2 regions of the Blautia producta genome follow, and region 1 is predicted to be linked to the other one. Evidence: riboswitches for the same ligand, from Rfam matches in the RefSeq annotation. Region 1 holds a riboswitch; the other holds the start of a gene.
What was found. A riboswitch is a leader RNA that binds a small molecule or an ion and turns the genes downstream of it on or off. The one in region 1 is predicted to bind cobalamin.
Positions count from the first base shown of each region.

Region 2: another riboswitch for cobalamin. It lies ahead of BLCOC_RS16365 (energy-coupling factor ABC transporter permease); the one in region 1 lies ahead of BLCOC_RS26515 (DUF2284 domain-containing protein).

Region 1 covers NZ_CP136422.1:5,892,649-5,896,066, reverse strand. Annotated here, with positions in the region: gene BLCOC_RS26520 (UDP-N-acetylglucosamine 1-carboxyvinyltransferase) at 1-1,233, shown strand, start outside; cobalamin riboswitch at 1,411-1,599, shown strand; gene BLCOC_RS26515 (DUF2284 domain-containing protein) at 1,939-2,490, shown strand; gene BLCOC_RS26510 (LacI family DNA-binding transcriptional regulator) at 2,777-3,418, shown strand, end outside.
Region 2 covers NZ_CP136422.1:3,640,423-3,643,840, forward strand. Annotated here, with positions in the region: gene hemA (glutamyl-tRNA reductase) at 1-734, opposite strand, end outside; cobalamin riboswitch at 951-1,131, shown strand; gene BLCOC_RS16365 (energy-coupling factor ABC transporter permease) at 1,334-2,080, shown strand; gene BLCOC_RS16370 (energy-coupling factor ABC transporter substrate-binding protein) at 2,082-2,381, shown strand; gene cbiQ (cobalt ECF transporter T component CbiQ) at 2,411-3,187, shown strand; partial or broken gene BLCOC_RS27625 (energy-coupling factor ABC transporter ATP-binding protein) at 3,184-3,418, shown strand, end outside.

The sequences.
Region 1 (3,418 bases):
GCTAAGAATGCGGCACTGGCCATCCTTGCGGCGGCTATCATGACGGATGAAATGGTTTACATCGAGAACTTACCGGACGTACGTGACATCAATGTTTTATTAGAGGCAATCAGAGAGATCGGCGCATCTGTTGAGAGAGTCAGTCCTACAGAGGTGAAGATCACAGGTTCCACCATAGCCAACATCAGTGTGGAATACGAATATATCAAGAAGATCAGAGCGTCCTACTATCTTCTGGGCGCGCTGCTTGGAAAATACAAGACAGCGGAAGTTCCCCTTCCCGGAGGCTGTAATATTGGAAGCAGGCCTATAGACCAGCATCTGAAAGGTTTCCGGGCTCTTGGTGCATCCGTTGATATTCTGCATGGTGCCGTTGTAGCCAAAGCGGAGAAGCTGACAGGAAAGCATATATTCCTGGACATGGTATCTGTAGGCGCGACTATCAATATCATGATGGCAGCAGCCATGGCAGAGGGCAATACCACCATCGAGAACGCAGCCAGAGAGCCGCACGTGGTGGACGTGGCCAACTTCCTGAACAGTATGGGAGCCAATATCAAAGGCGCCGGTACGGATGTGATCCGTATCAAAGGCGTAGAGAAGCTTCACGGAACCAGTTATTCTATCATCCCGGATCAGATCGAGGCGGGTACTTTCATGTGCGCTGCAGCGGCTACCATGGGAGACATCATGGTGAAGAATGTGATTCCAAAGCATCTTGAGGCGACCACAGCCAAATTAGAGGAGATTGGATGTGAGGTAGAGGAATTTGACGACGCGGTCCGTGTTGTGGCTTCCAAACGCCTGAAACGCACCCATGTGAAGACTATGCCCTATCCGGGCTATCCCACTGACATGCAGCCCCAGTTTACCGTGGCGCTGACACTGGCAGAAGGGACAAGTATTGTGACAGAGTCCATTTTTGAAAACAGGTTTAAATACGCAGACGAGCTTTCACGTATGGGAGCCAACATTAAAGTGGAGGGCAATACAGCTATCATTGACGGCGTGCACAAGCTGACTGGTGCCAGGGTAAGTGCGCCTGATCTGCGCGCAGGAGCTGCTCTTGTGATTGCAGGGCTTGCTGCGGAGGGAATCACCATTGTGGACGATATCGTTTATATCCAGAGGGGATATGAGCGCTTTGAAGAGAAATTGAGATGTCTGGGAGCGGAGATTGAGAAAGTTTCCAGTGAGAAAGATATACAGAAATTCCAGCTTCGTGTGGGCTGACAGCACAGGAGATATCAGAAGATACCGCGTGTGGTGCGTGGTGTCTTCTTTTTTGAGCCAGTAAATCGGCGGGGAGAGAAGATGCAGCGTATACGTGAGCCGCAGAGAAATCATTGACAGCAAGTCAGCAGTATGCTAATGTATATGTGTGTATAAATTCCATATCAGCTTAACAAGTGCACCAGGATTAAGTTTTGCCCTCTTTTAAAATTCTGGTGAAAAGGGAATCAGGTGAAAGTCCTGGACGATCCGGTCACTGTAAACAGGGAGTGAAGCGCGGGAATCCATTGTATAAGAAATTATATGAGAAGGAGCGCTGAGCGAAGATCTGTGAGTCAGGAAACCTGCTTGGATAAGTAAAAGGTTGAAGCTTCCGATGAAAGTTTTCCATCCATTAAGACATTTGATATGGAATGCCTGCTTAGAACGTGAACGAAACAGGAACCTGTGTGAGGAATTTATGCATCCATAAAAGCAGGAGGGGCACCAGAGGCGGTCTTGTCTCTATATGCTTATCCTCCGCACCCCAAAAGTAATGTATAGATTGGTCTGACATATCCGCCATGGGCCTCCTGCAGGTAAAGAAAATAGTGTATTGAGCTGCTGCGGGATTTCTGCCTGACAGCAGCTTTTCTTTTCGGTAAAGCCTTTGGAGGTGTCCGAACCGGGAACAGGCCAGGGGTATCAGAAGGGAGAATCAGTGATATGCGGGAAGTGGATTTGATTGCAGCAGCTGAGAAAGCGGGATTTGCTAAAGCCGCCGTGATGAGTACAGAGGATTTGGAATTTGAACATGAGTTCCGTATGTTTTGTGAGCAGAATGCCTGCGGAAATTACGGGAATAACTACGGATGCCCTCCTTACTGCGGTACTCCTCAGGAGATGGAGGATAAAGTCATGAATTACCGCCGGGCGGTAGTTTTCCAGTCCAGAACACCGGTAAATAATATCTTTGATGACGCAGAGACAAAACAGATCAAAAAAATGCACACCCGGATGACCCTGCGTACAGTGGAAGAACTGAAAGAGAAAGGGCTTGATGACAATGGCATGTTTGTCATGTGCGGCCCTTGTAATATGTGCGAAGAATGTAAAATGCCTGAGGGAAAACCCTGTGTTCAGGAACAGAAGAGATTTTCCTGTCTGTCTGCATATTGTATAGATGCGGCTAAAATGGCAAAGCATTGCGACATGGATATGCAGTGGAATGGGGATATTGTTTCGTTTTTTAGTATGTATCTCTTTGATAAGAAGTAAGGACTTGATCTAAAGCGTCCAATACGATTGATCTATTCTAAATAATTTAATGATTTTTCATGGCACTTCATGACACGTTGTATTCGTAAATGAAGTGCCATTTTCTGTTGTGAAATATTCCACAGGATAGAGTACAGATAATATATAGATCATAAGTATTCAGCGAGTTGTTAAATATTCACAAAATTCCACATGGTATTTCGCATATTTTAGACAATTGCGCAAACCAACTTTTTAGTTTATAATACAATTAATGAACGTGCACGGACACGGTTGAGGAGAATCTATGAAAGTTACAATCCGAGAAGTTGCAGAGGCAGCGAAGGTATCAAGGGGAACCGTTGACAGGGCGTTGAACCACAGACCCGGTGTGAATCCACAAGTGGCTGAAAGAATTATAAAGATAGCAGATGAATTGGGCTATAAGCCCGATATGGCGGCCAGGACACTGGCGAATAAAAAATATACAAAGACAATAGGTGTCATTCTCTGTTCGGAAGGAAACCCGTTTTTCAACGATGTGATCAATGGTGTGAACAACGCGCTGGAGGAGATGGGACATTTCGGAATACAGAATATTGTAAAGAAAATAAAGGGATTTGATGCAGACCTGCTGCTGGAGAAGATGGATGAGTTACTGGAAGAAAAGATTTCCGGCCTTGTTATCACTCCTGTCAATTCCAAAAGTGTTGCAAAGAAAATCCGGGAACTGGAAGATGCCAATATTCCCGTGGTGACCATCAATACAGATATATCAAGTGTCAGGCATCTTGCGTATGTGGGATGTGATTACATTACCAGCGGATGTGTAGCGGCTGAACTTCTGGGTATGATGAGTAACGGGGCTGAGGAGCATATTGCACTGATTATCGGTTCCAGAATGGTCATGGCTCAGGAACAGCGCCTCAGGGGAATCGAGGAAACGCTG
Region 2 (3,418 bases), 2.3 Mb from region 1:
GCTGACACCACCAGATCACACTGCGGCAGCAGTTCCATCCTGTCCCCGTAATTGATACGCTCACATCCCTGGGGAATGGTCACCATACCGCTTCGATACTGGCGGACTGTAACGGTCACATCCGCCCCTGCCTCTTTCAGAGCCAGTGCCGTCACTTTTCCCATCTCACCGTTTCCGATGACCATACAGGTTTTGCCCTGAATGGAAAATCCCTGGTTTTCCAGACGGTCAATGGCCTGGTGGATGACAGAGGTATTGGCTCTTGAAAAAGCCACCTCAGTCTTTACTTTTTTCGCTGCCGTCACCGCCATCCGAAAAAGCACCTCCAGCACGCCGTCCGTACAGTAAGCGTCCCTGGAAAGCGTCAGTGCGTCCTTTACCTGGGTAATGATCTGATCCTCCGCCAGGATCTGGGATTTCAGGCCGCTGGTCAGGTAAAACAGATGCTCCACCGCGTCCTTCCCCTCCCTTGTGATGAAATACTCCCGGCAATCCTCCTCCAAAACTTCCTTCTCACTGCATAAAAAACTTAAAAGTGACCCCTCCCAATCTTCCTGCACACTGGCCCAGATTTCCATCCGATTGCAGGTTGACAAAATAATACACCCTAAGATATCCTTGTCTTCTTTCAAACGCCCCATAGCGCTCACCGCGTTTTTTTTGGTGAAAGAAAATCTGGCCCGGATATCTACGGATGCTCTGCTGTGGTCGATTCCAATCATGGAAATACTCATAGTTCCTACACTCCATATCTTTCGTTTCCGTTTTTTCGATGCCGTATTCAAAAAACTCTATTGTTTTATACGTCACCTGCTGTTTTTTCATATTATCACAGAATGAAACCCGGTGCAACATCTTGTTCCCGGGGTATGAGCCGGCCGCCAGAGATTATCATGATTTTTCTTGTCGAATTCAATTGACAAAAAACTTCCGGGGAGATACAATAATTACAGAATTGAGTGTGTACAGGTGTCCGCTTTGGCGGAATAATAGGAAAGTTGAGTTAAAAGCTCACACGGTCGCGCCGCTGTGAGGGAGGAGCTGCATTTTATGATGTCACTGGGAAACTGGGAAGGCAAAATGCAGTGATGACGCCCGAGTCAGAAGACCTGCCTGTCACAAGCGATTTACACAATGGTTACGAACGATGGCCTTGTGTAAGAACAGGCGGAAACGGTACTTATTATATTATTTATAAAGTCTGCTGACCGCGTTTGTTCTTCTGATGGCCTGTCGGTATTTTTACCGCCGGGTTTTTTTATGCCCATTCGGACACGGTTCCGAATGATATGCTAGGTATTTATTACTCAAATCAGAAGGAGGAAAAGACAAAATGAGTAAGAAACAGAAAAAAATCATTGCATTGGCAAGTATGTTCGCACTGACCTTTGGAATTGTGCCGAATGTAAGCGCCATGCACATCATGGAAGGTTATCTTCCCGGAGGATTCTGCATCGCGTGGGGTGTTATCTGCGTACCATTCCTGATCGCAGGATTCATGTCCATCAAAAAAACCCTGAATGAACACAGAAATCTGATCACCCTTCTGGCAATGTCAGGTGCTTTCGTGTTCGTTATCTCATCTTTAAAGATTCCGTCCGTGACGGGAAGCTGTTCCCATATGACAGGAACCGGTCTTGGCGCCATCCTTTTCGGCCCCAGCGCAGTTTCCATCTTGGGCATCATCGTGCTGCTCTTTCAGGCGATCCTGCTGGCACACGGCGGACTCACCACACTGGGCGCAAACACTTTTTCCATGGCGATCGCCGGCCCCTTTGTATCCTACGGAATTTTCTTTATTTGTAAGAAATTCAAAGCGAACCATTATGTATCCATTTTCCTTGCAGCAACTCTCGGGGATTTATTTACATACTGTGTAACTGCTGTCCAGATGGCACTGGCTCACCATGCAGATACCACTATCATGGGCGCTATGGGAAAATTCATGCTGGTGTTTGCACCCACACAGTTACCTCTGGCAATTATCGAAGGCGTCATTACAGTTCTTATCATTATGGGTCTTGAAACCTATGCAAAACCGGAACTGCGCACCATCGGTTTTTTAAAGGAGGCAAAATAATATGAAGAAAACAGTGATCGCATTATTAGTCGTGATTCTCTTGATCGCATTTGTTCCGCTCTTCGCTTTAAAGGACGCGGAATTCGGCGGCTCTGACGATGCCGGCAGCCAGGTCGTGGAGGAAGTGGACTCCAGTTTCCAGCCCATCGCGGAACCGATCCTTGAAAAAATACTGGGCCGCGAGCTTCCCGGCGAAGTGGAAAGTCTTTTGTTCTGTGTACAGGCTTCCATCGGAGTGGGCATCCTGGCCTTCTTTATGGGAAGATTTGTAGAAAGAAAGAAGCTGGGAAAAGGCGAATGATACTTTGTATCCGGCGAAAGGAGTAACTTATGATAACCATTGACAAGCTTTGTTACAATTCCAAGCTTAGATATGAAAATGCCGGTGAAAAGTTTGCGTTCGCGATGATTACACTTCTGTTCTGTGTAATGAGTCGTTCCATCGTGGTCGCATGCATCGTTTTAGCAGTCACAGGGATTCTCACCGTTTATAAGGGGGGAATCCCTTTTTCCCGCTATATACACTTTTTGACTGTTCCGCTGGCTTTCCTAATTCTGAGCACCATTGCCATTGTTCTGAATTTAAAGCATGAACCCCTGGATCTGTTTGCCATCCCCATAGGCAGCTGGTATCTCACAGGAAGCGTGGATGCACTGCTCTATGCCCTGCAGCTAATCCTGACAGCCCTGTCAGCAGTCTCCTGCCTGTATTTTCTCTCCATGACAACACCCATGCCGGACATCTTAAATGTACTGGGAAAGCTGCACTGTCCCAAGCTGATGATCGAGCTTATGCTGCTCATCTACCGTTTTATCTTTGTGCTGCTGGACACTGCGTATTATATTTCCACATCACAGAACAGCCGTCTGGGAAACAGGGATTACAGAACAAGCTTAAATTCCTTCGGTGCTCTTGGTTCTGTTTTGATGATCCGGGCGGTCAAGCGCTCCAATGCCCTCTACAGCGCCATGGAAGCCCGCTGCTATGACGGCACCATCCATGTTTTGAATGAAACTTATCCTCCCAAGAAAAAAGTTATCGTGTGGATTGTTTTATTTGAAATCTTTTTATTTTCCATAATGATCTGGAGGAGGTTCTTCGCATGAACAAGGACATCATATTAAAAGCAGAGGATTTATATTTTTCTTACGACGATGAGAATTCCCATTCCCTAAACGGTCTCAGCCTGGAGATCAAACGAGGACAGAAGGTTGCCTTTATGGGCTCCAATGGGTCCGGAAAATCCACCTTCTTTCTGTGCTGCAACGGCATCCACCGCCCCTCCTCAGGCACCTTGTATTTTAACGGAGAACCGGTCACATATGACAAGAAGGGAC